One region of the Clostridium mucosae genome, then DNA from elsewhere that is predicted to be linked to it. Evidence: riboswitches for the same ligand, from Rfam matches in the RefSeq annotation. Region 1 holds a riboswitch; the other holds the start of a gene.
What was found. Region 1 has a riboswitch for FMN ahead of NSA50_RS12125 (ECF transporter S component). Riboswitches for the same ligand answer to the same signal wherever they lie in the genome.
Positions count from the first base shown of each region.

Region 2: another riboswitch for FMN. It lies ahead of ribD (bifunctional diaminohydroxyphosphoribosylaminopyrimidine deaminase/5-amino-6-(5-phosphoribosylamino)uracil reductase RibD); the one in region 1 lies ahead of NSA50_RS12125 (ECF transporter S component).

Region 1 is NZ_JANKAF010000010.1:72,484-89,051, reverse strand. It holds gene NSA50_RS12130 (GGDEF domain-containing protein) at 1-1,056, shown strand, start outside; gene NSA50_RS12125 (ECF transporter S component) at 1,098-1,700, opposite strand; FMN riboswitch at 1,918-2,035, opposite strand; gene NSA50_RS12120 (Tex family protein) at 2,104-4,269, opposite strand; gene NSA50_RS12115 (hypothetical protein) at 4,558-4,686, opposite strand; gene NSA50_RS12110 (M28 family metallopeptidase) at 4,901-6,256, shown strand; one part of gene prfB (peptide chain release factor 2) at 6,387-7,409, opposite strand; one part of gene prfB (peptide chain release factor 2) at 7,411-7,488, opposite strand; gene secA (preprotein translocase subunit SecA) at 7,563-10,076, opposite strand; gene hpf (ribosome hibernation-promoting factor, HPF/YfiA family) at 10,313-10,849, opposite strand; gene NSA50_RS12090 (ComF family protein) at 11,324-11,968, opposite strand; gene NSA50_RS12085 (hypothetical protein) at 11,941-12,963, opposite strand; gene recD2 (SF1B family DNA helicase RecD2) at 12,979-15,207, opposite strand; gene nagA (N-acetylglucosamine-6-phosphate deacetylase) at 15,492-16,568, shown strand, end outside.
Region 2 is NZ_JANKAF010000001.1:592,562-609,129, forward strand. It holds gene NSA50_RS02985 (DUF4489 domain-containing protein) at 1-30, shown strand, start outside; gene NSA50_RS02990 (CsxC family protein) at 212-997, shown strand; gene NSA50_RS02995 (CsxC family protein) at 1,398-2,804, shown strand; gene NSA50_RS03000 (MerR family transcriptional regulator) at 2,937-3,755, opposite strand; gene NSA50_RS03005 (ABC transporter ATP-binding protein) at 3,864-5,591, shown strand; gene NSA50_RS03010 (ABC transporter ATP-binding protein) at 5,596-7,437, shown strand; gene NSA50_RS03015 (hypothetical protein) at 7,620-9,041, shown strand; gene NSA50_RS03020 (peptide ABC transporter substrate-binding protein) at 9,519-11,159, shown strand; gene NSA50_RS03025 (DUF2085 domain-containing protein) at 11,355-11,717, opposite strand; gene NSA50_RS03030 (zinc ribbon domain-containing protein) at 11,740-12,033, opposite strand; gene NSA50_RS03035 (hypothetical protein) at 12,311-12,631, opposite strand; gene NSA50_RS03040 (hypothetical protein) at 12,681-13,004, opposite strand; gene NSA50_RS03045 (hypothetical protein) at 13,172-13,336, shown strand; FMN riboswitch at 13,488-13,603, shown strand; gene ribD (bifunctional diaminohydroxyphosphoribosylaminopyrimidine deaminase/5-amino-6-(5-phosphoribosylamino)uracil reductase RibD) at 13,820-14,908, shown strand; gene NSA50_RS03055 (riboflavin synthase) at 14,913-15,578, shown strand; gene NSA50_RS03060 (bifunctional 3,4-dihydroxy-2-butanone-4-phosphate synthase/GTP cyclohydrolase II) at 15,591-16,568, shown strand, end outside.

The DNA.
Region 1 (16,568 bases):
CTCGATATGAAAAAATTATCTAATAAACTATTCGTAAATATATGTTCTTTGATTTCTGTAATACTAGTTTTAGAAATTTTAAAGATTTTCGTAAGTATAAATATATTAAATTTTAAATTTATATTTGTTAATAAACTAATTAATACTCTATTATTTATAACTTCACCAATTCCACTATATATGTGGAATAAATATTTATCTATTTGGATGAGTAAAAAAATCTTTATACCTAAAACAAAAATAAGTTATTTTGAAATCCCTCTAGTAATAAATACTATATTACTTATTATAAATTTAAAGTACGATATAATTTTCTCTATTAGTAATTCAAATTTATATCAACATGAAAACTTTTTTATAACACCATTAATAACTTGTGCCTTTTATTATATAAATAGTTATTTAATTTTAATAAAAGAAAGGAATAATATCTCTAGAGATAACATCAAGTTCTTACATATACTTTATATTTTGCCAATATTGGCATTTGCAATACAGTTATTAATACCCCAATGCCTATTCCTTTGGGCTAGTATCACAACTATTCTTGTATTTACTTATATTTTAGTTCAACAAGAATTATTAGAAACCGACCCTTTAACTGAAGCTTTTAACAGAAATTATTTTAATAGCTTTATTTCTAAAGTAAATACATTTAATATCAACCTATCTGAACTAGGTGCTCTAAATATAGATTTAGATGACTTTAAATCTATAAATGATACTTATGGACATCAAGCTGGTGATGATGTTCTTAAGGATTTTGTTCTTATATTAAATAAATCCTTTGGAAAAAAATCTAAAATTATTAGAATGGGTGGCGATGAATTTATAATTATTTTAGAAAATACCTCTGAACAAAAGATTGAAACTAAGTTAAATTTATTAAACTCTTTAATTGAATCTCATAATTCTCATAGTAAATATACTATTAAATTTAGTTTTGCATACTGTATTTATTCTAATGATTTTGATAACATATATGATTTTTTCAATTGCATTGATAATAAAATGTATCAAAATAAATACTTAAAAAAGAGCGCTAATATAAAATAATAAAGCTAACTATTAAAAATATAATAGTTAGCTTTATTATTTTATATTGAATTTAATTTACTTTTTCTAGAATTATCTAAATTTGAATCTACTTTAAAAATAGATGAAGAAACTCTTTTATATAATACGTATGTTATCCCACATACTAATATAGCCTTTATTCCATTAAAAGGTAATAATCCTATAGTAACATATTGAATCAGTTCATCTTTTACCATATTCATTCCAAATGCAGGTAATAATAAATAAACATTTGCTAGTATTCCTATAACTTCTATTGATAATGTTCCTAATGCCATTCCAAGTAATGCATTTTTTCTACTTTTATTTCTATGATAAACCCATGCTGCTGGAGCTACCAGAGATACCCCTACTATAAAATTAGCAAGTTCTCCAACAAAATACGTTGATGTTCCCTTAACTATTAGAATTAATAAATTCTTTATCAATTCTACAGCAATACCTGCCATAGGCCCAAAAGCAAATGCTCCCATAAGTGCTGGAATATCACTTAAATCAATTTTAAGCCATGGAAATGGTAAAAACGGTATTGGAAAATCAAAGTACATAAGCACTACTGCTATTGCACCTAAAAGTGAAATTTTAATAAATTTGTTTAGGTTTCTGTTTTGTTGACTATTCATTATTTCTCCTCCCAAAAGTCTATCCACTGGGGCAATGGGTTAGATCATATCATTTAAATGATATTAATTTAACAATTCGCTTTATTAATTTGCCCATCTTCTCTTAATTAAATACATATTAACAACTAAAAAAGCCCTGATATATTAAAATACATCAGGGCTCAAAATCCATAAGAAATAAGATGTGCTTAAAATAAATATCAAGCAATATCTAACCACTTACCTTCTTTCATCCAGACTATACTGTCGGCCTCGGAGTTTCACCGAATCATGCTAAAACTTAGCTCGCGGGCTATACCGCCGGTGGGGAATCACGCCCCGCCCTGAAGATAATTTATTTATACTCATATTATATGACTTACTATGCCTTTTTGCAAGTATCTTTTTTAACAATTGTTATATATTATTCAGTAATGTCTTTCATTGATAGTGATATTCTATTTCTCTTGCTGTCTACTTCTAATATTTTAACTTTTACTATATCGCCGACTTTAACAACGTCTAATGGATGTTTTACAAATCTATTAGCCATTTGGCTTTTATGAACAAGACCATCTTGATGGACTCCAATATCAACAAAGGCTCCAAAGTCTGATACATTTCTTACTGTTCCCATAAGTATCATGCCTTCTGATAAATCTTTTAAATCAATTACTCCAGTCTTTAAAATAGGCTTTGGCATCTCTTCTCTTGGATCACGCCCTGGTTTTTTAAGCTCTTTTATTATATCTGATAAAGTAAGTTCACCAATTTCTAACTCTTTAGAAATATTAGCTATCCCTTTATCTTTTACTCTTTCATCTATATCTTTAAGCTTATTTTCTTTTAAGTCTTCTTTTGTATATCCTAATAATTGAATTAAATTTCTGGCAGCTTCATAAGATTCTGGATGAACTGATGTGTTGTCTAAAGGTTCATCACTTTCCATAACTCTTAAGAACCCTGCACATTGCTCATAAGCTTTTTGTCCAAGTCTTTTTACCTTTAATAACTCTTTTCTATTTTTAAATCCACCAGTTTCATCTCTATAACTTACTATATTATTTGCTATACTTGAATTTATACCAGCAACATAAGTAAGTAATGATGGTGTTGCAGTATTTAAATCTACTCCAACTTTATTAACAGAATCTTCAACAACACCCTTTAATGATTCGTCAAGTCTTTTAGGTGTAACATCATGCTGATATTGGCCAACCCCTAAAGCTTTAGGATCAATCTTAACTAGCTCAGCCATAGGATCTTGTAATCTTCTTCCTATAGATATTGCTCCTCTCACTGTAACATCTAAATCTGGATATTCCTTAGTAGCAAGCTCTGATGCTGAATAAACAGACGCACCTGACTCTGAAACTATAACATATGCTATTTCTTTTCCTGTTTCCTTTTTTATTTCTGATATTATTTCAGATACTACTTCTTCTGATTCTCTTGAAGCAGTTCCATTTCCTAATGAAATTACTTCTACATTATACTTCTTAATTAAATCCTTTAGTATGTCTTTAGTTTCCTTAATTTTGTTTTGTGGAGCTGTCGGATATACTGTTGACTTATCTAAAAACCTTCCAGTATTGTCTAATATAGCTATCTTACATCCTGTTCTAAATCCAGGATCATATCCCATAACTACTTTTCCCTTTATAGGTGGTTGCATTAATAATGCTTTTAAATTTTCCTTAAAGATTTTTATAGCACCTTCTTCACCTATATTGGTAAGCTCGCTTCTAACTTCTCTTTCTATAGATGGATATATTAACCTTTTTAAAGAGTCTCTTATTGCTAATTTTAAGTACTCATCAGTAATGTTATTATTTCTTAATATTTCATTTTCTAAATAACTTATTATTTTATCTTCATTTACTGCTATTTTTACTGATAATACCTTCTCCTTTTCTCCTCTATTTATAGCTAAAATTCTATGCGGTGGTATCTTAGCAATTTCTTCACTATAATCATAGTACATTTCAAACGGTGTATGTTCATCACTTTCACCTGTTGATTGTATCTTTCCTTCTTTGAATACTAATTCTCTTATCCACTTTCTATATTTTGCTTCATCAGATATTTCTTCTGCTATTATATCTAAAGCTCCATTAATTGCATCTTCTTTACTATTAACTCCTTTTTCTTCATCAACGAATCTAAGTGCTTCACTATTTAAATCAGCATTAAACTCACCATTTGATATACTATCTGCAAGTGGCTTTAATCCCCTTTCTAATGCCATAGTTGCTCTTGTTCTCTTCTTTTGTTTATAAGGTCTATATATATCTTCCACCTCAGTTAGAGTCTTTGAAGCTTCTAAGGCTTTTACTATATCATCATTTAGTTTTCCCTGTTCATCTATAAGTCTTAAAACATCCTCTTTTCTTTCTTTTAAATTTCTAAGATATATAAGTCTCTCTTGAAATTTTCTTAATACTTCATCACTTAAAGCACCAGTTTGTTCTTTTCTATATCTTGAAATAAAAGGAACAGTATTTCCATCATCAAGCAATGATATTACATTATTTACTTGAGTTATACTTATCCCTAATTCTGATGACAATCTTTCAACAATATCTACCATAAAGTCCTCCTAAGCTATAATAAAAATTTTTCTCCAAAATTTACATAATGATATTATAATACAATATCATACTTTTATGTACCATATAATTTATTTTATAGAATATATAAAATAAATATTTAATATTTACTTTAAGTACAATGTTGATATTATGTAAAATTAAGTTTATAATATAATTGTAAAATTTTTACAAATGGGTGGTTGTATGAATAAATTTATAATGATAATTAATAAAATAATAAGTATCCTTCTTATCTTTTTTATAGTATTTATTATACTAAACGAGTATTATGTTATTGAATTCTCAACTACTTTAAAGTATGTATTATATTTCTTAACATTAATACTTATACTTATTTCATCCACAAAAGAAATAATCGTAAATAAATCTGGGCTATCTAAGTTTATAAATTGCATAATATTATTTTCATCAATAGTTGGCGGCGTTTTTTCAATAGTTTCAAACCAAATAAATATCCTGATTTATATATGTATTCTTTGTTCCCTAATTTATGGATTTATAGAACTAGTTTATAAAAAAGCCTAAAGTAATATCCTTATTTTTATTTTTTTCATAATCTCATGCCTCAAGTAATAGTATTAAGTATAACTATTATTTGAGGTATATTTTATGAAAAGAAAATTGTTTTATTCTGTATCGCTAGTTACTAGCATAGTATTTTTATCTATTTCTATATTTTTTAATTTTACATATTCGCCTTTTGACGCTAATAATGTAAAAGAAAATATTGCGGTATTTTCTTCTGAAACTTATGGTGGTAGACTAGCTGGTAGTGACGGTAATTTACTTATTGGAGAAATAATTAGAAAAAACTTTGAGGATAACAAATTAGTTCCACTTAATGAAAGTTATAAAGAGAGCTTTAAAACACTCTGTCCAATAAATAATAATAGCTCTCCCTATCTTAAAATATCATTAGATGACGAAGTAGTTGAAACTTTAAAATACGGCGTTGACTATAAAGAAGATATGATTAACTTCAAGATTAATAGTTTAAGTTTTTCTGAAGATGATAAAGTAAATATCTATACAACGTCAATAGAAGTTGTAACAGATGAAGGAAATTGTTTATTTTACGTAGCTCCTAATAATGATTTTTCATTTAGAAGCTCATTTATGAGTAATTTCCCTTATGATATGATTGTTTTAATAACTACTGATACTTATAACAAAATATTAGATTCTGTAAGATCTGGGTTAACTGTTTCAGTTAATTTACCATTTTCAACTTGTGAAAAAGAACTTGTAAACATAGTTGGTGTATTAAAAGGATCTTCTAGTAATCTTCCGCCTCTTGTTTTAACTGCTCATTATGATCACTTAGGTCAAGATGGTCTTAAAAACACTTATTACGGTGCCTTAGATAATGCATCTGGAACAGCATTTTTATTAGAGCTACAAAGGTCTCTTGCAAGCTTTGGAACACCTAAAAGAGATATAATTTTTGCAGCTTTAAATGCTGAAGAGTTTGGATTACTTGGTTCTAAAAGTTTTGCAGAAAATAATCTTGAAAAGCTAAAAGATTCTGAGGTTATTAATTTTGATATGATAGGTAGTGATAATTATCCTCTTACTTTAATGCTTGGAGCTTCTTATAAAGATAAGGATTCTGAACTTCTTAAATCTGTTGAAAAGATTTCTAAAAAGAATAATGTAGATACTAATGTTGTTTATGAAGATTCAAGTGATCATGCTAGCTTTAACAATTTAGGTATAGATGCTTTAAGCTTTTGTCATAGTGATATGACTAAGATTCACACACCTAATGATACTGTTGATCATATAAGTATTGGTGCAATAAATAGTGCATATAGCGTTATAGAAGATAAGATAAACGAATCTTGCTATGGAACACTCACCTTATTTTTCCATGGTAAAACTTCATTATTTATATTTGCAATAATATTTGGCTTCTTAGTTTCAGCACCATTTATATCTTATATAAGAAAGAAAAAAATAAGTTAATAAAAGTAGTTACTTCTTTAAAATTATAAAAAGTAGTTACTTCTTTAAATTATAAAGTAACTACTTTTTTAATTCTATATTAAAAGTAAAGGGGATATATATAAATCCCACTTTATTTTTGTTAAATTTTTTAGTTGTTATTTTTTAAGTACGCCGTAATAAAATTATCTATTTCTCCGTTCATAACTGAATTTAAGTTAGCTGTTTCTTCTCCAGTTCTATGATCCTTAACCATGTTATATGGGTGGAACACATATGATCTTATCTGACTGCCCCATCCCATGTCTTTTAATTCGCCTGTTAAATCTTCTATTTTTTCTTTATGAGCTCTTTCTTTTAACTCTATAAGTTTAGATTTAAGCATAGCCATTGCTGTATCTTTATTGGAAAACTGACTTCTTTCACTTTGACATTGAACAACTATTCCAGTTGGTATATGTGTTATTCTTATTGCTGATTCAGTTTTATTTACGTGTTGACCACCGGCTCCACTTGCCCTATAAGTATCTATTTTTAAATCTTCACTTTTTATGTCAATGTCTTGGTCTTTTGTTAATTCTGGAAGTACTTCAACTGATGCAAATGAAGTTTGCCTTTTACCATTTGCATTAAAAGGGGATATTCTTACTAATCTATGAACTCCCTTTTCAGCTTTTAAGTATCCATATGCAAATTCACCCTTTACCTTTAATGTTACACTCTTTATTCCAGCTTCATCACCTTCTAAATAATCAAGAGTTTCTACCTTGAATCCTCTTTTTTCACACCATCTTGTGTACATTCTAAGTAGCATTTCAGTCCAATCATTTGCATCACTTCCACCTACTCCAGCATGTAAGGTTAATATAGCATCGTTTCTATCATACTCTCCTGATAAAAGTAGTTCTATTCTATACTCCTCTACATCTTTCTCTATAGACCTTATCTCTCTTATAACTTCATTTATAGACTCTTCATCTTCTTCATCTATTAATTCTGATAGTATCTCAACATCTTCAACTCTCGATACTAATGATTCATATCGATCTATCTTATCTTTAACTCTTTTGCTTTCTTTTGTAACTTCTTCTGCTCTTTTTATATCTTCCCAAAATCCACTTTCTTGCATTTGAAGTTCTAATTCTTTTAATTGCTTTTCAAGTGCTTCTTTGTCAAAGAGAAGCCCCCATTTCTTTTATAACTTTCTTTATATCATTAAGCTTAGCTAATTCTGATTCTAACTTAATTATCATATAATCACCCTATCTTTTTTAAATTTACTCAAATTAACTTATTAGCTTTAAAAAAGTGCCCAAAGGGCACTTCTTTATACTTCTCTTCCACAACAGTTTTTATACTTCTTACCACTTCCACATGGACACAAATCATTTCTGCCTACTTTAGGTTCATTTTTAACTGGTTGCTTCTTTACATCTGAATCGTCTCCACCATGGCTTGCTGTTGTCTCTTCTGCTACTCTTTCTCTTTCAACAGGTTTTTGAACTTGAATATGGAATAAGAATTTAACTGTATCTATCTTTATTCCATTTATCATTTCTTCAAACATAGCACTACCTTCCATTTGGTATGCTTGTATTGGATCTAATTGCTTATACGCTCTTAGCCCTATACCTTGTTTTAAGTGATCCATGTTATCTATATGATCCATCCACTTTTGGTCTACTACTCTAAGAAGTATTACTCTTTCAACTTCTCTAAAGTGTTCTTCACCAAATTCTTCTTCTTTTTCATGATAAACTTTCATTAATATATCTAACACTTTACTAATTATTTCATCATTAGATAATTCTGCTAAATCTTCAACCTTAACTACTCCATGAGGTAAGCAAATATCCTCTAAATATTGAATTAGCTTTCCTATTTCTTCTTCAATATTTTCATTTGAACCATCTAAATGAGCTTTAACCGCATCAGATACTATTTCATTTACCATTCCATTAATTTGCTCTCTTAAGTCTTTACCTTCTAAAACTTCAGATCTTTGCTTATAAATAACTTCTCTTTGCATATTCATAACATCATCATAACCGATAAGGTTCTTTCTTATGTCAAAGTTATTACCTTCAACCTTCTTTTGTGCATTTTCTATAGCTTTACTTACCATTTTATGATCAATAGCTTCATCTTCTTCTAAGCCTAACTTATCCATCAATCCTTGAATCTTTTCTGATCCAAATATTCTCATTAAATCATCTTCCAAAGAAATATAGAATACTGATTCTCCTGAATCTCCTTGACGACCAGATCTACCTCTTAATTGGTTATCTATTCTTCTTGATTCATGTCTCTCTGTACCTATTATCTTTAGTCCACCAACTTCTTTAACGCCTTCTCCAAGCTTAATATCTGTTCCTCTACCAGCCATATTAGTAGCAATAGTAACACTACCTAACTCACCAGCATGAGATATTATTTCAGCTTCTTGTTCATGGTATTTAGCATTAAGTACCTTGTGCTTAACTCCTCTTTTCTTTAGTAAAGAAGATAAGTACTCTGATTTTTCTATACTTACTGTACCAACTAGAACTGGTTGACCTTTCTTATTAGATTCTATTATCTCTTCTATAATAGCATTATACTTTCCTTTAGTATTTTTATAGATTAAATCACTTTTATCTACTCTTGCAATAGGTCTATTTGTTGGAACAACTATAACGTCTAATGCGTAGATTTCTCTAAATTCATTTTCTTCTGTTAATGCTGTACCTGTCATACCTGATAACTTATTATACATTCTAAAATAGTTTTGGAATGTTATTGTAGCAAGAGTTTTTGACTCTCTTTCTATTTTAACGCCTTCCTTAGCTTCAATAGCTTGATGAAGTCCATCTGAATATCTTCTACCTTCCATAAGTCTACCAGTAAATTCGTCAACTATTATTACTTGACCGTCCTTTACCATGTAGTCCTTATCTATCTTCATTCCATAGTTTGCTTTTAATGCTTGAGTTATATAGTGTTGTAATTCTAAATGATCTGCATCTGCATAGTTATCTATTCCAAATGCTCTTTCAGCTTTTTCTACACCTGAATCAGTTAACATTACAGAATTAGCTTTTTCATCAATTGTGTAATCTGTCTCAGCTAATAATTGCTTAACAAAATTATCCGCAACATTATAGAATTTAGTTGATTTTTCTCCAGCTCCTGAAATAATAAGTGGTGTTCTAGCTTCGTCGATAAGTATTGAGTCAACTTCATCTACAACTGCAAAGTTTAGTTTTCTTTGAACTTTTTCTTCTTTATAAATTACCATATTATCTCTTAAGTAATCAAAACCGAACTCATTATTAGTTCCATATGTTATATCTGCAGCATACGCTTCTCTTCTTTGCTCAGATGTTAACCCATGAACTATACATCCTGTACTTAATCCTAGGAAATTATATAATTTACCCATCCATTCAACGTCTCTTGATGCTAGGTAATCATTAACTGTTACTAGATGTACTCCTTCTCCAGTTAATGCATTTAAATATAACGGCAATGTTGCAACTAAAGTCTTACCTTCACCAGTCTTCATTTCTGCAATTCTTCCTTGATGAAGAACCATACCACCTATAAGTTGGACTCTATAATGTTTCATACCTAAAACTCTCCACGCAGCTTCTCTACAAACTGCAAAAGCTTCTGGTAATATATCATCAAGAGTTTCACCATTTTCTAATCTTTTCTTAAATTCATCTGTTTTTGCCTTAAGCTCATCATCTGATAAGCTTTGCATAGTTTGATCTAAGGCTTCTATTCTATCTGCAATTTTTTGTAGTTTTTTAACTTCTCTTTCACTATATGACCCAAATAACTTTTCCAAAAATCCCATTATAACTTTCCTTCCAATCGTTTTATTTTATTAATTAGTTTAATCATGTACATGTATTTTATTTATCAAATTTCATGTATTTTATTTATCAAATTTTATTTATTGAATTTCATTTATAAATTATACCATTTTACTAATAATTAATTCAATAAATATGTTACTTTTAATAACATTATAACTAAAAAGGAAGTGCATTGCACTTCCTTTTATTAATTAAAAATACTATTCGTAAAATTTTAAATATAATCTGGTTCTAATAATCCATAATCTCCATCTTTTCTCTTATATACAACGCATATCTTATTTGCTTCTGAATCTTGATATACAAAGAAATTATGTCCTACTAACTCCATTTGAAGTACTGCTTCTTCAATAGACATAGGCTTAACTCCAAATTTTTTAACTTTAACAACTTCTCCATTTGCTTCTGCAACTTCGTCACTTAAAGCAACTTCATCTAATTGTGGGAATCTTAATGACTCATGGTTTCTTCTAGATAATTTCGTTCTTTGTTTTCTAATTTGTCTTTCTAGCTTTGCAACTACTAAATCAATTGATTTGTACATATCCTCAGTTGATTCTTCAGCTCTTAAAACTATTCCATTAAATGGTATTGTTATTTCTACCTTTTGTTTATTTTTTTGCACTGATAAAGTAGTCTTTGCTTCTACCTCTGGATCAAAATATCTTTTTACCTTGGAAAGCTTTTTCTCAACCATTTCTTTTAACGCTGGTGTTGCTGTAGTATTTTTTGCTATTACTGAAACTCTCATATAAGTTCATCCCCTCTCTATAAGCTTAAACCTTACTCAGTAGTGTTAAAATTATTTGTTTTATGATTATATTATACTACTTACAAACCTTCTCAATCAAGAGTAATATGATTAATTGGCAGAAAATTCACTTTATTTTACTCAATAAATCTTCTGTTTACTCCTTGTTTTATATATTTTAATTTTGAAAATTTTTTAAATTTTTATACTCTTATATACATAAAAAATAGCCATTAGCAAACACTAATGGCTATTTTTTATAAAGCTAGCTGACCTGGATTTTGCCCCCACACTCGCCTACTGGAGCTTTTGCTACTCGGAATTAACCTCTCACTACTAACCCTCTCAATTTTCTTGGTAGGACTTACTTCTATACCGCACCATGCTCATTAGGAATTTTTCCAAACTTACGTGGATCGTTTCGCCTGCGACTGGCATCGACTTTCATCCACAGACCTAGACTTTACATTATTATTATATATAACTTTTTGCAACTGTCAACATTTTTATAGATTTAGCACCACTTTTTTTTAGTAGTTTTTCACATTCAATTAACGTTGCTCCTGTTGTTATTACATCATCTATTAAAATTATATTTTTATTTTTTATATTTTTATCACTTTTAACATCAAAGGCACCTTCTATATTTTTTAATCTATCTTCCCGTGATAAAGTTTTTTGTTCTTTTATATTTTTCACTTTAATTAAATCTCTATATATTGGTTTATTTAGTCTTCTACTTATCTTTTGCGCCATAAACTCACATTGATTAAATCCTCTATCTTTTAAAGCTTTTTTACTGCTAGGAATAAAAAATATTGCATCTGCTTTGATATTATTTTCACTTATTAACTCACATAAATAATCTGCTAATATATTTCCAGCTAGAAAATTTTTATTGTATTTAAACTCAAGTATTAATTTTTTCATTACTCCACTGTAATATCCGTATGATAATATTTTAGATTCTTCCCTTACTCTCATTATTTTACTTTTACATATTGGGCATAATCCTATAACTTCATTATCACAGGAAATACATTTAGTTGTAGGCGGGTATATTATATCCAGAAACTCATCTATGATTTCTCTTAATAGTTCAATAATCCTTTTTCCCATATTTCTTTATTATATCCCCTTGTTATTTCTTTAGCCAGATCCATATCTTCTGATATTTCCTTTCCAACTAAAATCACTTCTCCTATTTTATTACCCTTTATATTTTTTCCTACTTCAGCACAAAAATATATTATTTTTTTATAACTATAGAATATTTCATCTGAGAATAATGCAACTATATCTATATTTTCTGAGTCTATTTTATATTCTCTAATATTATTCGTAATTACAAAAACACTTTTATTTTTTAATTTATATAAAGGATCTATTTTCCTTAAATTTTCTCCCCTAAAAAATTTAATTATCTTTACATCCTTTATCTTTAGTTCTTGTGTATAATAATCGAATAATTTATTAATTTTTTCTTCATTAGGAACATATATTATAACCTTACGATTATCATTTTTAAACCACATTAAATAATCATATAGTGTATAAGGCATATCTTCATCTAATTTTACTCTAGTTACGATTATTCTAGGCTCTACAAATGGTTTATCTCTAGTTAAATCGGAAACAGATATTAATCTTCCCATATTAACTACTTTTTCTATAGAAAATATTATCATTCTTTTACTACATAAATATAAGTATTCAACAGATTGTCTAAACTCCTCTTTTGAAATAACTGAATATATACTTATATCATCAATTATACATAATTCATAACAATTATTTATTTTATTAATATTTTTAAAATTTACAAAAACTAAATCATCATTTCCTTCATTTTCTTCTATATATGAATATTTAAATTTATAATTACTATTTTTTAAATTTTCTATTATTTCTTTATTAAAATTTGTTCCTGACCACACATATAATACTTTCTTATTTTGTTCTAGTAGCAATTTTATTAAGGGTAAAAATATAGATGTACTATTATATGGATTAGTTATTATAGTTAGTATTTTTGATTGTTTTGTATACCATTTATTTATCTTAGATGTACAATTATTAAACTCTTTTAGGTTTATTAATTTTTTATCTAACATTTAACCTCTCCTTATTTATTCACTAAACATATCTTGATTTGTAATATCTATTATTCTATCTCTAAGTGAAGAATATCTCTCCATACTTCTTGTATTAGATACCATATACTTTAAAGCTTTTGGAATACCTACAACTACTACAAGCTCTTTTGCTCTAGTTATAGCTGTATATAATAAATTTTTATTCATTAATAATGGTGAACCCATAAACGCAGGAGTAATTACTACTTTAAACTCACTTCCTTGGCTTTTATGTATAGTAATTGCATATGCTAACTCTAATTCATCTAAATATATGTAATCATAAATTACTTTTCTCTCATCATCAAAAATTATAGTAATTGTTTTTTCCTCTTCATTTATGCTTTGAATAAAGCCCATATCTCCATTAAAAACGCCTACACCTTCATTCTCCCCACTTCCATTGACTCTAATCCATTTTAAAGAATAATTATTTTTAGTCTGCATTACTTTATCACCTTCTCTAAAAACAACTTCTTTCAATTCTTTCTCTTTTTTGCTAGGTGACTTAGGATTTAAAACTTCTTGAAGTTTATTATTTAAGTTTTGCACTCCTAATATACCTTTTCTTGTAGGTGTTAATATTTGAATATCTCTATATTTATCCCATGATTTTTTGAAGTTAGGTAATCTTCTATTTATTAAATCTATTATGGTATTTAGTATTAAATCTACATCTTCTTTATTTTCAAAGAAGAAATCTCCATCCCTTCTATTTATATATGGCATTTCACCATTATTAATTTTATGTGCATTTGTTACAATAAGACTTTCTTCCCCTTGTCTAAAAATATCTTTAAGCCTTACAACTTTTATAAAGTTACTTTCTATTAAATCCTTTAGCACATTTCCTGCACCAACTGATGGCAATTGATCTACGTCACCAACTATTATCAATCTTGTTCCAAGCTTTATTGCCTTAAGTAAACTATGCATAAGCATTATATCTATCATAGATGCCTCATCTATTATAATTACATCAGCCTCTAAAGGTTCCGATTCTCCCTTTCCATAATAAGAATTTTCATCTTCACTTACTCCCATTTCTAATAATCTATGAATTGTTTTTGCTTCTCTACCAGTAGATTCAGTCATTCTCTTAGCTGCTCTTCCTGTTGGTGCTCCTAATAAAACCTTCATGCCATTATTTTCATATATTTCTATGATAGATTTTATAATTGTAGTTTTTCCAGTTCCAGGCCCTCCAGTTATTATCTCTATACCATTTTCAAAAGCACCTACGATAGCCTCTCTTTGGGAATTTGCAAATTTTATTTTATTTTTTCTTTCAAATGCTTCTATCTCGAATTCAACATCTGAATTTATCGTTCTAAAATTTTCTATGCTTAATGTTATTATCTTATTTGTAACACCTAATTCACAATAATAATATGGTAAAGAAAAAACTGCTTCTATGTCATTAATTTTCTCTATTTTTATTTTTGTTTCTAATGCTAAGTTATATAAGTTTTCTTCTACCATTTGCCCTGGTACACCTAATATTTTAGATACCTCATCAATTAAATTACTTTTAGGCATGTATGTATTACCTGATGCTGAAAATTGATTTAATATATATCTTATTCCACTTTGTATTCTAAATGGTGAAATAGACTCTATCCCTAAGCTTTTGGCTATTCTATCTGCCGTTATGAATCCTATTCCTGAAATCTCATCACAAAGAATATAAGGATTTTCTGATACAATAGCCTTGGCATCTACACCGAACTTTTTATATATTTTTATACATTGATTGGTAGTCATACCATGGCCTTGGAAATAAATTATTATATCTTTTAAATCCTTTTGTTCTATATAAGATTCATAAATTATCCTAAATTTTTTTTCACCAATACCTTCAATTTCTTGAAGTCTCTCAATGTGATTTTCTAATATATCTAAAGTTTCTTCTTTAAATTTATCCACAATTTTTTTAGCAGTTATAGGACCTATTCCATGAATTATACCTGTACTTAAATATTTTTTTATTCCTTCTACGGAATTTGGTAATACTTCTTCATATTCCTCTATATTAAACTGACGTCCAAATTGTTTATGAAGTACCCATTGCCCTTTTAACTTAACATGTTGCCCTTCTTTTAAAAAAGGAACTATTCCAACTGCATTTATACAATCTTTATCTATCCTTACTTTTGATACAACATACCCTGTATCATCACTCTTGAATACAATAGATTCTACTATTCCGTTTAGACATTCCATGTTATCTCTCCAAATCTTCCAATAATATTTTAATCTCACTATTTTTATTATATAATTATATCATATATAAGTTGTAATAAAGATTATACATTTATATTAATTATACTATATTTAGTGTGCTATAATTAAATAAATAAGTGTACTAACTTATATAAATAATAAGCTTTATATTATTTCAATTTTATACTATTTTTGAATACGTTTTATAGCTATTTATACCATTCTAGCTTTTAATGCTATAGCTTTTAATTGAAATTTATATAAAAAAATGTGGAGGTGCTCATATGTTAATTAAAAATTGTAATATAGTATATCTTGATAAGATAGAAAAAGGATCCGTTTTAATCGAAAATGGAAAAATAAAGGAAATAAATCCTAGTAATATTAATGATTCTGAAGTAATAGACGCAGAAGGTCTATATCTATCTCCAGGATTTATAGATGTTCATATCCACGGTGCAGGTGGACATGACACAATGGATGGTACATTTGAAGCAATAAATGAAATTTCTAAAACTATAGTTAAGCATGGGACTACTGCTTTCACTCCAACTACAATGACAGTATCAGTAGATGATGTAAGAAAATCTATGGGTGTTATAAAAGAAGCTAAAGAAAATGGTACTGATGGCGCTATTGTTTTAGGAGCTCACCTTGAAGGTCCTTTCATTAGTCCAAAAGCTATTGGTGCACAAAATCCTAATTTTTTAATTCCTCCAACTCTTGAGAACTTTAATGCTCTTGTCGGAGATGCTGAAGATGCTGTCGTATCAATAACAATTGCCCCTGAAGTTCCTGGTGCTAAAGAATTAATAAAGGAATTGTCAAAAAAAGGAATAGTTTGCTCTATTGGACATACAAAAGCTACCTATGACGAAGCTATGGAAGGCATTAAATGTGGCTGCTGTCACTCAACTCATTTATTTAACGCAATGACACCATTTGCTCATAGGGAACCTGGAGTTGTAGGCGCTATATTTGATAGCGAGATAACTACAGAAACAATTTCTGATGGTATTCATATATCATATCCATCACTTAGAATAGCTTATAATCAAAAGACAACTGATAAAGTATTATTAGTTACTGATGCTATGATGGCTTGTGCAATGCCTAATGGAATGTATACATTAGGTGGTCAAGATGTTGTTGTTAAAGACGGTGCTGCAAGGCTTTTAAGTGGAAGCTTAGCGGGTTCAATCTTGACTTTAGATAAGGCAATTAAAAATGTATATAAAAATGTTGGTCTTCCATTAAATGAAGCTGTAAAAATGGCTACTTTCAATGCTGCTAGACATTGTAAAGTTGAAGATAGAAAAGGTCTTGTAAAAGAAGGCTACGATGCTGATTTAGTTTTATTT
Region 2 (16,568 bases), on a different contig from region 1:
AATGCAACTTTGGCAGAGCTATCTTTATAAGCATTTTATGAAACAATCTAGTGAAAGTATTAGAAAATAGGTAATTAGGAAAGATTAAATTTTCTCAGTATATAAATATTTTAAGATTAGAAACACGCACCAAAATGTGTATTTTATATATTATATAATATAAGGTTTAACTAACGATATTAACGAGATATAAAATGGAGGAAGTGTTATTATGAATGATAACAAGATAAATACAAATGAAAATACAGCTGAAACTGTAGCTTTAGTAGGACATTGTGCAGAAGTTAAGACTCTACAACAATCTTTAACTGAACAAGCTCCTGTAACTCCTGCTGTTATTGCACCAGGACCAGTAGTTGTTAAGGTTCCAGTTGTAATAGCTGAAACTAATATTACAATCCCAGTAGAAGCTACTATTAAATTAGATGAACCTGCTATAGAAATTAAAAGAATTAGAAAGAATGTATTTTTAAATCAATCTAGAGTAATTCCGTTTTCTCAAGATGGTCTTTTTGGTACTGGAATATTATTTATAGCTGGTTTTATAAGAAAGAATATAGAATTTGCAACTAAAACTTGCAGTAGATATGGATCTCCTAATATTTGTGGCGATATAAGACATTGTACAGTTGAAGTACCTTTTAACTTTACAACAAGAATTACTTTCTTAAGGCCACCAATATTTATTACAAATACACCTGCACTTGAAGTAGAATTCTTCTCAGATAAGAATAAGAGTTGCGATGTTTGTGCAGATCCAGTTATTGGACGTAATGTTTGTGATCAAAGCTTTTTCAATTCAGAATTCTTTAATGAAAAACCTTTTACTGAATTAGTAAGAGCTGATATTGCTGAAGTAGATATTCACACAGATCCATATAAGGACTGTGAAATTCCTACAGAACAACTTTTCACTAAAATTACAGAAAAAGTTGTAGTTAATTTAACTTTGAAAGTATTACAAAATCAACAAGTAAGAGTTACAGCTTTAGTTTAATAGAAATAGAAATCTAAGAATAGAATCACAAATCTAAGAATTGAATTAAAAATATAATCTATAAAGTCTAAACTATTCAATATAAAAGTTATCTTTACTAATCATATCCATGACAATACTTAATATAAGTTTTGTCATGGAGTTTTTTTGTTATATGATAATTATATTAAGAGTGATAAATTTAATCATATTTATTAGCAAAAGAAAAGTTTTTGTTTAATTAAGTACAATAAACACAAAATTTGTATATTATACATTAGATAGTTAACTAGTTACATTTAAATCAGATGAAAATGGAGGATACTTTATAATGAATAATAATAAAGAAAATACTAACGAATGTTTTAAAATGAGTTAATTATATACTTATATTTATAGATTCTTAAGTGGAGGAGATATTATGGAAAGGAGATACTATTCAAAGCAAAATTATAATCAACTTAAGATAAGACGATATGAAGAATATATTAAAAAACTGAATAAGTATTATTTATATATGAAAAGGAATTATGAGGATTATATAAAAAAGCAAAATCAGCAATATATTAATACAAAAAAGTACTATGAAGAATATATTAAAATGCAGAAAAAACAGTATTTATATATGCAAAATAATTATGAAGAATATATTAAAAAGCAAAATAGCTATTATTTATATAATAAAAAATATGATGAAGAAAATTATAAAATAAATAATGATATTGTTGATACTACACAAAATGAATTTTTTGACTTTTTTAAAACTCTTAACATAGAAGATAATAATATAAATGATGATAGAATAAAAAGAAGTATCTCCGAAATTTCAGAAGTTAATAATAAAGAGAATAATTTAGAATATAAAGATGATGATTTATCTACGAATGAGTACTTAGATAATAAAAGTAATAATATTAATACTAATATTACAGATTCACCTAAGGGAAAATTATTAGAAGAAATTTATGATGAATTATGTGAAGAAAATGATAAAAAATTCATAGAAGAAGGTTATAAAGTAAAAGAAGGCTATAAGGAAGACGATAAAAAATACTCAAATGAAAGTTATGAAAAGTTATTAAAAGTGGATGATAAAAAACTTATAAATGAAAACTATAATAATGTTGTAAAAAATGAGATATCTAAAAAAAATAACATTCAATCAGAAGCTTTATATGCTAATTTACCTGTCATATTAGCAGAAACAAATATAACAATTTCCGTAGAAGATACTATTTCATTAGATGAAGAAGTTAGTGAAATTAAGCGAATTAAAATGAATGTACTTTTAACTAAATCCAACCTTATTCCATTTCAATCAAATACTCACGATACTAATTCTGGAGTATTATTTGTTACAGGTTTTATAAGAAATAACATTGAATATCTAGCTAAAACTTCTAATGAAGAGAAGGCAGAGGGTAGGGTAGAAAATAGCTATGGAAATATAAAATACTGTATAGTTGAAGCACCTTTTAATTTTACTACTATAATTACTTACATTAGGAAACCAATTTTTACTGAAAAAGCTAATATAAATGAATTTGAATTTTTTAATAATAACCCTAAAGAAGGTGATGTTTACGAAAATTCAATTATTAACTATGATACCTATGAACAAAGTATTGGATTTACAGAAGTATTTAATGAAAAACCTTTTGCTGAACTAATAAAAGCAACATTTATTGATGTTAATATTAATAAAAAACAAAGTTTAGTTAATGATGCTAAAGCAGAGCAAGAGTTTACTAAAATTGAAGAAAGAATAATTGTAAATTTAGTTCTAAGAGTTTTACAAAAACAACAGATAAGAGTAGAAATAGAATAGGATTTATCTTAAGCTGTTATTTTAGAAATTCTCTAAGTTCTATAGTTCCCTACAAAATTTATATAGTATATTACTTCAAAACTACCAGCTATTTATGCAAAAACAGTCGGTAGTTTTGTTTTTACCACAAAACTACCGATCATCACTCTCCACCATTATTTCTATTTTAACGCAGTACTTACTTTCATCTTTAGTTGAAAGTTCGTTTAGGGGATATTCCTCATAGGCATCACTACAAATACGCAAATTATTTTCTTTAATAAATTTATATAATTTTTCATAAAGATCATCAGATTCTCCATAAGCGCATCTTCCATAAAAAACTGCATACTTACCTTCAGGCTTATAGGATTTTTCGTCATCTATGACTTTAAAATAATATCGAATTGCATATAAAGGATTTCCTAATTCAATATCTTCTTTACTAACAATAGCACCAAGGGGATAGCCTATGTCAATTCCATTTTCAGCCGCAAAATTATAAAATGAAATAGCAGATTCATCTTGTGAGTCATCTATAGAATCTTTAGAAATTATTGGGCCTAGGAAAATAGGCTCTTTCTTTTTGTACTCAATATTTATGCTATTTTCTTTATACTTAATAGCATCTTCCGCCATATCTACATAAAGTTGCATAACTTCTAATATACGTTTAAGCTTTTTTATTTCAGTTAATATATGTTTTTTTTGTGAACTAAATAAAGTAAACATTTCTTCTGGAGTACGTATATCGATATATCTTTTTATTTCTTCAATTCCAATTCCAATTTCCCTAAGAGAGATTATTAAATATGCTGTAGTTAACTGATTTCTAGTATAGTAGCGATATCCATTTTCACCACGAAATTCTGGTGATAACAATCCTATTTGATCATAGTATCTTAAATTTTCACGTTTAATACCTGTAAGAGCAGAAAATTCTTTAATTTGCATATTAGATTTATCTTTCATAAGTACCTCCAAATTTTAATTATACTATTGACATTAAAGTTACTTTAAGCTTTATAATACCACTGAAATCAAATTTTTGCAAAATTACTTACATAACGGAGGTAAACTATGAAGTATTTAAAACTATTCCTAAAAGAAAGCAAAAGTAAAGTAGGAATAACATTAATTATGCTTTTTGGACAAGTAGTAGGAACATTACTAATTCCATATTTAATAGCAGGAATTGTAGACAATGGAATTTTGAAAGGTGATATGAATGAGATTCTTCATATAGGGGTGCAAATGATAATAGTTCTTTTAATAACAACAATTGCAGCTGTACTTGGAAGTTATTATTCTGCAGATCTTGCTGCAGTTTTTGGATATTACTTAAGAGATAAGATTTTCCGTAAGAGTCAGGAGTTATCTATTCATGAATTTGATACTATTGGAGTTTCGTCTATGATAACACGTACAACTTCAGATATTTCTAATTTGCAACAGAACTTTGGGTTAGCTTTGCAGCTTATAGTTCCAGCTCCACTTATTATTGGTACATCTATTATCATGACAGCATACACTAGCTTTTCTTTAGCCTTAATACTTATTTTATCTGTGATAATATTTATTGCTTTTTCTGGATTAGTACTTAAGAAATCAATATTTATTTCTAAAAGGGTTCAATCTAAACTAGATCATATTAATCAAGTAATAAGGGAATCTATTACTGGAATTCGTGTTATTCGTGCATTTGGAAATGAAAAATATGAAGAGGGTAGATCAGGTAAAGCTTTTAAAAGCTATGCTACAGATATGATAAAACTAAATAAGCTATTTGCTATATTAAATCCTATAATATGGCTTATAATTGGTCTTTCAATAGCTATTATAGTTTGGATAGGTGGAATTCTTTCCATGAAGGGTACAATGGAAATTGGACAAATAACTGCTGTTACTGAATATTCTATTATTACATTAAGCTATTTAATAATGGCTACAACAACAAGTGTTACTCTTCCTAAAATGAAATCATGTCTTGATCGTATAGAGGAAGTTTTAGAAATTAATCCAGAGATTCAGGATTCGAATATAGAAAAGCAATGTACAAAAGATAAGCATGCAGTAGTTGAATTTGAAAATGTATCTTTCTTTTATCATGGAGCAGAAGAACCAGTTATAAGCAATTTATCATTTTCATGTAATAAAGGTGAGACAACAGCCATTATTGGAAGTACAGGCTCTGGTAAGAGTACTATTGCTAATCTTATTTTAAGATTACATGACATAGACAAAGGAGAAATCCGTATAAATGGTGTGGATATAAGAAGTCTTTCACAAAATGAATTAAGAGATACTATTGGTTATATTCCTCAAAAAGCATTTTTGTTTAGTGGAACAATTGAGGATAACCTAAAAATGGGATATAAAGAAGCAACTAAAGAAGATATGAAGAAAGCATTAAGTATTTCTCAATCAGAATCTTTTGTTAATAAATTGCCTAAAGGGTTACAATCTGAAGTGTCTCAAGGTGGTTCAAATTTCTCAGGTGGACAAAAACAACGTTTATCTATTGCAAGAGCTCTTATAAGAAAAGTACCAATTTATATTTTTGATGATAGTTTTTCTGCTTTGGATTTAAAAACAGATTCAGCACTTCGTAAATCACTTAAAGAAAACATGACGGATGCAGCTAAGATAATAATTGCTCAAAGAGTAAGTACAATTATGGATGCAGACCAAATACTTGTATTAGATGAAGGGAATCTAGTTGGTATTGGGAAACATGATGAACTAATGAAAAATTGTTCTGTATATCAAGCAATTGCTAAAAGTCAAATGAATATAAAGGAGGCTTGATTTTATGAAGAAGGATAAAAACAAAGAAAAAGATACAATGACATTTAGCGAGGATATTCCTCAAAACACCAAAAAGACTATTAAAAGGCTAATGAGACAATTAAAAACACAAAATAAAAAGCTAATATTTGTAGGAATATCTGCATTGCTTAGCAGTGCAGCTTATGCAATTATTCCACTTATTGTTGGATCAGCTATTAATAATTTAGTGAAAGCAATTCGTAATTTTGATGGATCTGTAAGTGTTTTATCAATGGTAACAGATGCACTAGCTATGCCAGTATTAATGTTAGTACTAGCTTCTATTTTTAGCAGTTTTCTTTCTTATGTTCAGCAATATATAATATCTAGTATTGGTGAAAATTTAACTCTTTCATTACGTAAAGAAATTAGTAAAAAATTAAATAGACTTCCACTAAAATACTTTGATTCACATAAAACAGGAGATATTATGAGCAGGGTAACAAATGATCTTGAAAAAGTATCCCTAGTAATGCAAGTTGGATTTATGCAGTTTATATCTTCTTGTTTTACAATTGTACTTACAATTATTTTAATGCTTATATTAAATTTAAAACTATCTTTATTAATTTTTATAGTCCTTGGAATTAGTGCAATTGCAACTAACTATGTATCAAGTTTAAGTCAACGTTATTATGCAGAAAATTATGCTGCTATGGGTGACTTAAGTGGAAAAATTGAAGAAGTGTATTCTGGTAATCGTATTATCAAAGTCTTTAATAAGCAAGAAGATATAATTGAAGAAGTTACTGAGCTTAATAAAAAACAATTTGAGGCAAATAGAAGAGCTCAATTTGTGGATTTTGCTATATACCCAACCATTAGATTTTTAAGTCAGTTAGGTTTTGTAACAACAGCAATTGTAGGTGGAATAATGACACTTAATGGACAAATTTCCTTAGGTGGAATTCAGGCATTTTTACAATACGTAAATCAAGTTTCTGAGCCTGTTACTCAAGCTTCTTATGTTATTATGTCTTTACAATCTGCTATTGCTGGAGCTGAAAGAGTTTTTGAGCTATTAGATGAAGAAGAAGAAATTTCAGATAATAAATTCAATGAGCTTTCATTTAATGAACATCCTATATCTATGGGAAAAGTAGATTTTAAAAATGTAAAATTTGGATATACTGCTGAAAAAACTTTAATAAAAGATTTAAATCTTGAAGTAAAACCAAATGAAATGGTAGCTATTGTTGGACCAACAGGAGGCGGAAAAACTACATTAATTAACTTAATTATGCGCTTTTATGAATTAAATGAAGGAACTATATCAATTGATGGAATTAATATTAAGGATATACCTAGAAATACATTACGTAGACAAATTGGTATGGTACTTCAAGATACATGGCTATTTGAAGGTACAATAGCCGAAAACATTGCATATGGTAGGATGGATGCTACACGTGAAGAAATAATAGCTGCTGCAAAAGCTGCTAGCTGTGACCATTTTATTCGTACATTAGAGCATGGATATGATACAGTAATTTCTAGTGAAACATCAAACGTTTCTCAAGGACAAATGCAGCTTTTAACAATTGCTCGTGCTATGCTGACAAATCCTACAATTATGATATTAGATGAAGCTACTTCAAGTGTAGATACAAGGACAGAAGTAGAAATACAAAAAGCTTTATCAAGACTTATGAAGGATAAAACAAGTTTTGTAATAGCTCATAGATTATCGACTATCCAAAATGCCGATATGATTTTAGTTGTTAAAGATGGTGATATTGTAGAAAGAGGAAATCATGAAAATCTTCTAGCACAAAATGGATTCTATGCTTCTCTTTATAATAGTCAATTTGAAGTGGCAAATTAACTATTATCTTTTTAATTATTTGGGACTTTATGAAGTTATTTGCTCTTTTATATAGAGGTATATTAGATATAAAAAAAAGTAGTTTAATTTAGAAAAATGTATTTTTTTGACTCTTACTCTGTAACTAAGCAAGCTTAATTATCATAATTTATACTATAGTAATTAATAGAGTGGAGAAATACATGATAAACGTAACTCTAACACCACTACACTACATTTATCTTCTTTTTATAGTAGTTATTATAGTTGCTATGGTAAAAAAGAAAGATATATCCCTAATTTGTATATTAGGTATATTCATTTTAGGGCTTATGGGGACAGATTCACTTTATAAAGCAGCTATGGGTATATTTAATAGTTTTGTTTATGCTACAAAAGAGCTAATGCCGACGATATTTATCATTTCTGTTATAACGGCTATGAGTAGTATTTTAATTGATTCTGGTATAAATGATGAAATGGTTTCCCCATTTAAAGGAGTAATTAAAAATTACTGGATTGCTTATTGGGTCATTGGTATAGTCATGATGATTTTATCTTGGTTCTTTTGGCCATCACCAGCAGTGGCACTTGTAGGTGCTTTATTTTTACCACTTGCTAAGAAAGCAGGACTTCCAGCTATAGGAGTAGCAATGGCTATGAATTTATTTGGACATGGTATTGCTTTATCAAGTGATTATATTATTCAAGCAGCACCAAAGCTTACTGCAGATGCAGCTGGTATCCCTATATCAAGTGTTATGTCAGCTAGCGTTCCTCTTACAATAACAATGGGTGTTGTAACAACTGTTGCTGGATTCTATTTTCTTAGAAAAGATATTAAATCTGGAGCAACAACACTAGAATATAAGGTTGAGGATGAAGTAAGCAATAAAGAAGGAAATAAAGAGAGCAATAAGGAAAGTACAAAGCTGATATCATCTAAGAAATTAAGAAGAGCTTTAGCTTTGTTAATTGTAGTGTTATTTGCTTTAGATATAGTTATAATGCTTAAGGCAAACCTTCAAGGAAATGATGCAACAGCTCTTATTGGTGGTACTGCAGTATTTATATTATGCTTAATTTCTGTAATATCATATAGAAAACATTCACTTGAAAAAGTAACAAATGATTTGGTAAAGGGTTTGCAATTTGGTTTTAAAATATTTGGTGTTGTAATACCTGTTGCTGCATTTTTCTATTTAGGCGATTCAGCCTTTAATGAAATTTTTGGTAAGATACTTCCTGAAGCATCACATGGAATAGTAAATGATTTAGGCCTTGCCCTTGCTAATATAGTACCTATAAATTCTGTTGTTTCAGCAAGTACACTTTCAATCGTAGGTGCAATAACAGGGTTAGATGGTTCTGGTTTTTCAGGGATATCTTTAGTTGGGTCAGTTTCACAAATATTCTCAACTGCACTAGGTGGAGGAATAGCAACCCTTACAGCTTTAGGACAATTAACAGGAATATGGGTTGGTGGAGGAACTTTAGTTCCTTGGGCAGTAATACCAGTAGCTGCAATATGTGGAGTAGATCCTTTTGAACTTACTAAAAAAAATTTCAAACCTGTTATAATTGGACTGGTTGTTACTACTTTGGTAGCTATATTCTTAATTTAGATTAAGGCAAATCATGATATTGTAATTAAATAAACTACAATATCATGGTTTTCTTTTTATATGTAAATTTCTAAAGAATATTGGATTAAGAATTATGAAATTGTGTTCATGGGGTATTTTTAATATGTTTTAAATTTAAAAAGGTGATTAATTTTAGCTTATAATTATAAAAAAATATAATGAAATACAGAAAAAAATTGAAATTAAGCATAATTGATAATTTGTATACTGAAATAAGCTTTTTATTAATAAATTAATTATAAAAACTACTTACAATTTAAAAATTTTATATAAATTATTATTTTTTTTGGAAAATACATATTGACATTTTATGTATTAAAGAGTATTATTTGTATAAATAAGAAGAATAAATAAACATTAAATTGTATTTAAATTCTTTTATTTTTAGAAAAGAAATCATTGGGGTTTAATTTATTATTAAATTAAGAAAATAAATATTAAGGGGGAATCAATTTTATGAAGGCAAAAAAATTAAGGAGAATTTGTGCAGTAGCACTAACATTTGCTCTTGGAATGTCTGTATTTGCAGGCTGTCAAAGCAAACAAGAGGAATCAAGAAAATTAATTTATAATTTAGGAGAGGATCCAGAAACACTAGATCCTACATTAAACACTTCATCAGGATCAGGTTCTGTAATTGATAATGCTTTTGAAGGTTTAATGAGACTTGATGAAAATGAAAAAGCAGTTCCTGGAGTTGCTGAAAGCTATGAAGTTTCAGACGACAATTTAGTTTATACTTTTAAATTAAGAAAGGATGCTAAATGGTCAGATGGGGAGCCAGTAACAGCAAAGGATTTTGAATATTCTTGGATTAGAGCTATATCCAAAGAAACAGCAGCAGAATATAATTATCAATTATTTTATATAAAGAATGCACAAAAATTTAATGAAGGTACAGCAACTAGAGAAGATGTTGGAATTGAAGTTGTAGACGAGCATACTTTAAAAGTGACTTTAGAAGCACCAACAGCTTACTTCTTAGAACTTACTTCATTTACAACTTATATGCCATTAAGAGAAGATATAGTTACTAGTGATCCAGAAAGTTGGGCACTAGATCCAGAAACTTATGTTTCAAATGGACCTTTCAAATTAACTCAATGGGATATGAAAGATCAATTAATATTTGAAAAGAATGAAAACTACTGGAACAAAAATTCAATAAAGCTTCCAGGAGTAGTTTATAAATTAGTTACTGATCAAAATACTGCTTACGCTTCATTAAAATCTGGAGAATTTGATATGGTTGATACAGTACCACCATCAGAAATTGAAAGTGGCAAAGCAGAAGGATTAGTTACAATCCATCCAAACCTAGGAAATTACATGTTGGTATTTAATGTTGGTAAACAATCAACTTTAACTGAAGATGTTAAGAAGGTTTTAAGTAATGCAAAAGTAAGAAAAGCTTTATCTATTGCAATTGATAGAGAAGGTATAGTTAATGAAGTTACAAAGGCAAAACAAACTACAGCATATGCTTTTGTTCCAGAAGGAATCTTAAATGCTAAAGGCGAAGATTTCGCTGATAGAAAATACTATGATGCAACAAAGCCTAATATAGAAGAAGCTAAAAAATTACTAGCTGAAGCTGGATATCCAAATGGAGAAGGAATGCCAACTTTAGAATTTATGTATAACACAGAAGGATCTCATAATTTAGTAGCACAAGTAATTCAACAAGATTGGGCTAAAATTGGAGTAAATGTAGAGTTAGCAAACCAAGAATGGAAAGTATTCTTAAATACTAGACAACAAGGTGGATATCAAATTGCTAGACACGGTTGGCTTGGAGACTATGTTGATCCTATGACATTCTTAGATTTATGGGTAACAGGTGGAGGAAACAACGATGCTGGTTATTCAAATCCTAAGTATGATGAATTAGTTAATGCTGCTAAGGTTGAAGCTGATGCAGATAAAAGATGGGATATGATGAAACAAGCAGAAGATATTTTAATGGAGGATATGCCAATAATTCCACTTTACTTCTATAATAAAACAACTGGGGCTAAGCCTGAAGTTAAGGGAGTTAGAGTTTCAATGCTTGGACATGTGTACTTTGATAAGGCATATATAGAGGAATCCAAGTAAAATAATAATTAAAACTAACTATTATTAAACTCAATGATAAGTAATTAAAAAAGTTGTATAAGATTAAGTATTAACATTTAATCTTATGCAACTTTTATTTTATCATTAATCATTTAATCTTTTAATAATACTTATGAATCTTATGTATTTTAAATAATTTAAAATATAAAAGAATAGGTAATCTTATATTATTTTCTAAATGTTTCTTCCAAAATTATAACCACATTTCCATGTGAAAATTATTGATATTATAAATATATTACTTAAAGCATAGCCAAAAAGTAATCCTGTTAAAACTCTTTTTAAATTGTTACTTTCGTAATGAGTCAACAATTGTATAAAGCCATCTAAAAGCATTGGAATCATTAATATTAGATTTAAAAGTATATTTGGATGATAAAAAGAAAATAGAACTGGCGAACAAATCATGCCAATTAGCTCGCCAGTACATCTAGCACATATAGGAAATTTTTTTTTCTTAAAATAAAAAGATCTATCATCTCTACAATGACATCCAAATATAATTGGTAACCATTTAGAGAAAAATTTTTTAATCATTTATTAATAACCATGAAAATTATTAGTAACCATATGGAGCTGAAGCAGCACCTATAATAAAAATTAATAAGTATAATAATATATAAATACCAACTGAAACTAAAGCACCTATACCAGCAGCTTTAGATGTTTTAGGTTTAGTATCTTTCCAAACTAAAAATAAAATTAAACCTACAATTGGAATACAGCATCCTAATAATCCCCATCCAAATCCACCATTATCTACAACAGTAGGTGTAGGATTTGTTGCCACACCACAATGTATACATACTGCTGCATTATCATCTATTTCCTTTCCACAATTCTTACAGAACATTACTTTTCCCCCTTTTATAATTTTATGTAGTTATAAGCATTTGATTAATATAAATTAGTGATATTGCAAAATTATCACTTGCTTTATAAAGATGATTGCATTTAACAATACATTCTATGCTTAAAATTAAAATAAAATCACTTGAAATGTGCATATTTATTGTGGTTTTATTAGATTTTATTAGATGGTGGAGAATTAGGTTGTGAAATTGCAATTTGATATTGAGAATTAAACGTTTTATTAAAAATCATTTTAGCCCTATATACCTAAATTGAATTTAAGATAAAGCTATAGAACCGTCACCAACTACAATTATTTTATAGCTAGGATCTAGCTGAGGATATAATTTAACCTTAGGTGAACTAGGAATTAGTTTTATTGATTGAACTATAGTATCATCTTCATCATAAATAATGATATAAGTAATACCTTTCTCTGATACATTTTGAGCATAATTTATCTCATTTAATGGGATCCCAAGGTCATTTGCATTATAAACACCTTCGGTAAGTGTCTTAGAAGGTGCTTGATATACAGCATAAACAGTATTAAAAGATAATGATAAACTAATTAATATCATAAAAATAAATTTTTTCATAAATTAAACCGCCTTTCAGGTAATTTTACATTATTTAAAGTTAAAATTTTTAAGATAAAAATGCTGATCCTTCACCAATTAATATTATCTTATAATTAGGCTTAAGCTTATGTAATTCATATTTAGCAGAATTAGGTTCTATTTTTAGTGCTTGTATTACTGATTGATTTTCATCCACTAATAGAAAATAAATACTTTTATCACTAGAGATGTTTTGTATAGATGATAAATCTCCACCTAAGACTTTAATAATGTTCTCCACTTTATAAACACCTTGATTAAAAATATTAGTTTGTATTTGAGGCTCAGCTTTAACAATGTTAAAGTTTAAGCATAAAAATATTAAAAGAGTACATAGAAATTTTTTCATCATAATAACCACCTTTCATCGTTAGTTTGGCTATAGAATAATTTAAATATACAAATCACGGTCTATTGTTATAAAATTATATAATTATAGTAATATAATAAGGTAATATCAGTTTAATATTATTTGAAAATAAAATAAATAATGTAAGATTTATTGGTAAGGTGATAAAAATGAAAGAATGTAAGTATTGTAAAAAGAAATTAATTGAAAGCTCATTTGAAAATAAAATAGGAATTTTTTGTAGTGAAGATCATTTTATAAGGTATTTAAATAGTTTAAGTGATGAAGAGTACATAAATTTACAAAATAAGTTTTGTGTTTGTAGTGATGACTAGTAAAATATCGAAGCTAAGTACTTTTAAAGCTAATTTAATAGCAACATTATATAAGGTAATGGGGTATAATTTCAAATTGAAATTGAAATTTTTAGAAAATTTACCCTTGACAAATAATAGAATTGATAATAAAATAACAATATAAAATTTAATAAATCTTCAGGGCAGGGTGAAATTCCCTACCGGCGGTAAAGCCCGCGAGCTATTTTAGCATGATTCGGTGAAACTCCGAAGCCGACAGTACAGTCTGGATGGAAGAAGATAATACATTTAAGTGATTTTTATTTATAATTACTTTTATTTGTTATATTGTTAATTTAGCTCTGAAATATCTTTATATTTCAGAGCTTTTTTAATACTATCTTTGATATAAAAATAACAAGTTTTTATTTATATAATTATTTTTATTATTGTATTTTAATGCTCTGAATTCTAAGTTACTCGGAGCATTTTTGTTTTATAAATAAAAATGGGGGTTAAAAGATGGATAAAAAATATATGCAATTAGCTATTGACTTAGCTAAGAATGGAAAAGGTAAAGTCAATCCTAATCCATTAGTAGGAGCAGTTATTGTAAAGAATAGAAAAGTAATTGGACAAGGATATCATAAAAAGTATGGCGGAAATCATGCTGAAATAGAAGCAATTAACAATTCGACTGAAAGTGTTGAAGGTGCAACTATATATGTAACATTAGAGCCTTGCTATCATTATGGTAAAACTCCACCTTGTGTAGATAAATTAATTTCTTCTAAAATTTCTAGAGTTGTAATAGGTAGCTTAGATCCAAATCCATTAGTTTCTGGAAAGAGCATTGATAAACTAAAACAAGTTGGAATTGAAGTTAATGTTGGAGTATTAGAAGAAGAATGTTTTAGATTGAATGAAGTTTTTATGAAGTATATAAAAACTAAAAAGCCTTATGTTGTTTTAAAATCTGCTATTTCTTTAGACGGCAAAATAGCAACTAAAACTGGTGAATCTAAGTGGATTACTGGAGAAATTTCAAGATTAAAAGTACATGAATTAAGAAATGAGTTAAGTGCAATTATGATAGGAATAAATACAGTGCTTCAAGATGATCCAAGTTTAACTTGTAACATTAATAATGGAAGAAATCCTATAAGAATTATAGTTGATAGTAATCTTAGAATTCCATTAGATTCAAAAATATTAAAAAACTCACATAATTATAAAACAATAATAGCAACTACTAAAGATGCAGATTTAAAAAAGAAAAAATTAATAGAAGAACTTGGTGCAGAAGTTTTAATTATAAAATCATTAAATAATAAGGTTGATTTAAATGATTTAATGATAAAACTAGGTGAACTAAAAATAGATGGCATTCTTTTAGAAGGTGGCGGGGAATTAAATTTTTCTGCTTTAAAAGCTGAAATAGTAGATAAAGTAATGATATTTATTGCTCCTAAAATAATAGGTGGTAGAAATTCTAAAACCTCTATTGAGGGGGAAGGAATAAACTTATTGAGTGAATCTTATAAAATCTATAATTTAAAAACTGAAAATTTAGGTGAAGATATATTATTAACTGGATATATAAAGAGGTGATAATTTGTTTACAGGTATAGTTGAGGAAGTTGGAATTATAAAGGAAATTAAAAAAGGACTTAAGTATTGCAAGATAAAGGTACAAGCTAAGAAGGTATTGGAAAATACAAATATAGGAGATAGTATTTCTGTAAATGGTGTTTGTTTAACGGTAATTAGTATGACTACTACTGAGTTTACAGCTGATATTGTCTTAGAATCATTAAAAAGAAGTAATTTAGGAAGTCTTAAAATAGGATCAAAAATTAATTTAGAAAGAGCATTAAGTGCAAATAGTAGATTTGGAGGACATATTGTAAGTGGACATATAGATTGTATAGGTCAAATAACATCTATAGCTAAAGATGAAATGGCTATACTCATAACAATTAAGCCCTCATCGTCTGTTATTAAATATATAGTTGAAAAAGGCTCAATTGCCATCGATGGAATAAGCTTAACGGTAGCATATGTAGATGATGAAAAGTTTTTACTTTCTATAATACCTCATACAAGTAGCGAAACTACTTTAGCTTATAAAAAAGTTGGAGACTTTGTAAATATTGAATGCGACATAGTAGGTAAATATATCGAAAGCTTTATGAAGTTTAATGAAAAAGTTAATGAGAAAGTGATTAAAAAAGAATATAAAATAAATGAAAGTTTCTTAAAGGAAAATGGCTTTATGTAGGAGGGAATTTCAATGTATAAATTTAATTCAATAGAAGAAGCAATTAATGAAATCAAAGAAGGTAAAATGATTATTGTAATTGATGATGAAGGAAGAGAAAATGAGGGCGACCTATTAATGGCAGCAGAAAAGGTTACAGGTGAAGCTATAAACTTTATGGCTACCTATGGAAAAGGCTTAATATGTATGCCAATAAAGAAAGAAACAGCAGATAAGTTAAATATAGGAAGCATGGTAAGTGTAAATACAGATAATCATGAAACAGCCTTCACAGTATCTGTAGATCATATAGACACTACAACTGGTATTTCTGCCTATGAAAGATCTTTAACAATTAAAAAGCTATTAGATGAAAATAGTACACCTATTGATTTTAGAAGACCAGGTCATATGTTTCCGTTAATAGCTAAAGAAAATGGTGTCTTAGAAAGAAGAGGACATACTGAAGCAGCTGTTGATTTAGCAAAATTAGCAGGTTTGAAAGAAGCAGGAGTGATTTGTGAAATCATTAAAGAAGATGGAAGCATGGCAAGGACAAATGATTTATTTAAATTTGCTAAGAAACATAATTTAAAGATTATAACTATAGATGATTTAGTTAGCTATAGGCAAAAAGAGGAATTGTTAATTCAAACAGAAGCAGAAATTGAAATGCCAACTAAATATGGAAATTTTAAAATGTATGGATTTACTGAAAAAGTGTCTGGCAAAGAACATGTTGCTTTAGTCCTTGGAGATATTGAAAATGCTGATTCAGTATTAGTTAGAGTACATTCAGAATGTTTAACAGGTGATATATTTGGATCAAAAAGATGCGATTGTGGTGAACAATTAGATTTTGCACTAAAAGCTATAAGAGAAGAAGGTACTGGAATTTTATTATATATGAGACAAGAAGGAAGAGGCATTGGGTTAATAAATAAACTTAAAGCCTATAAACTTCAAGAAGAAGGATATGATACTGTAGAAGCTAATTTAAAACTTGGTTTT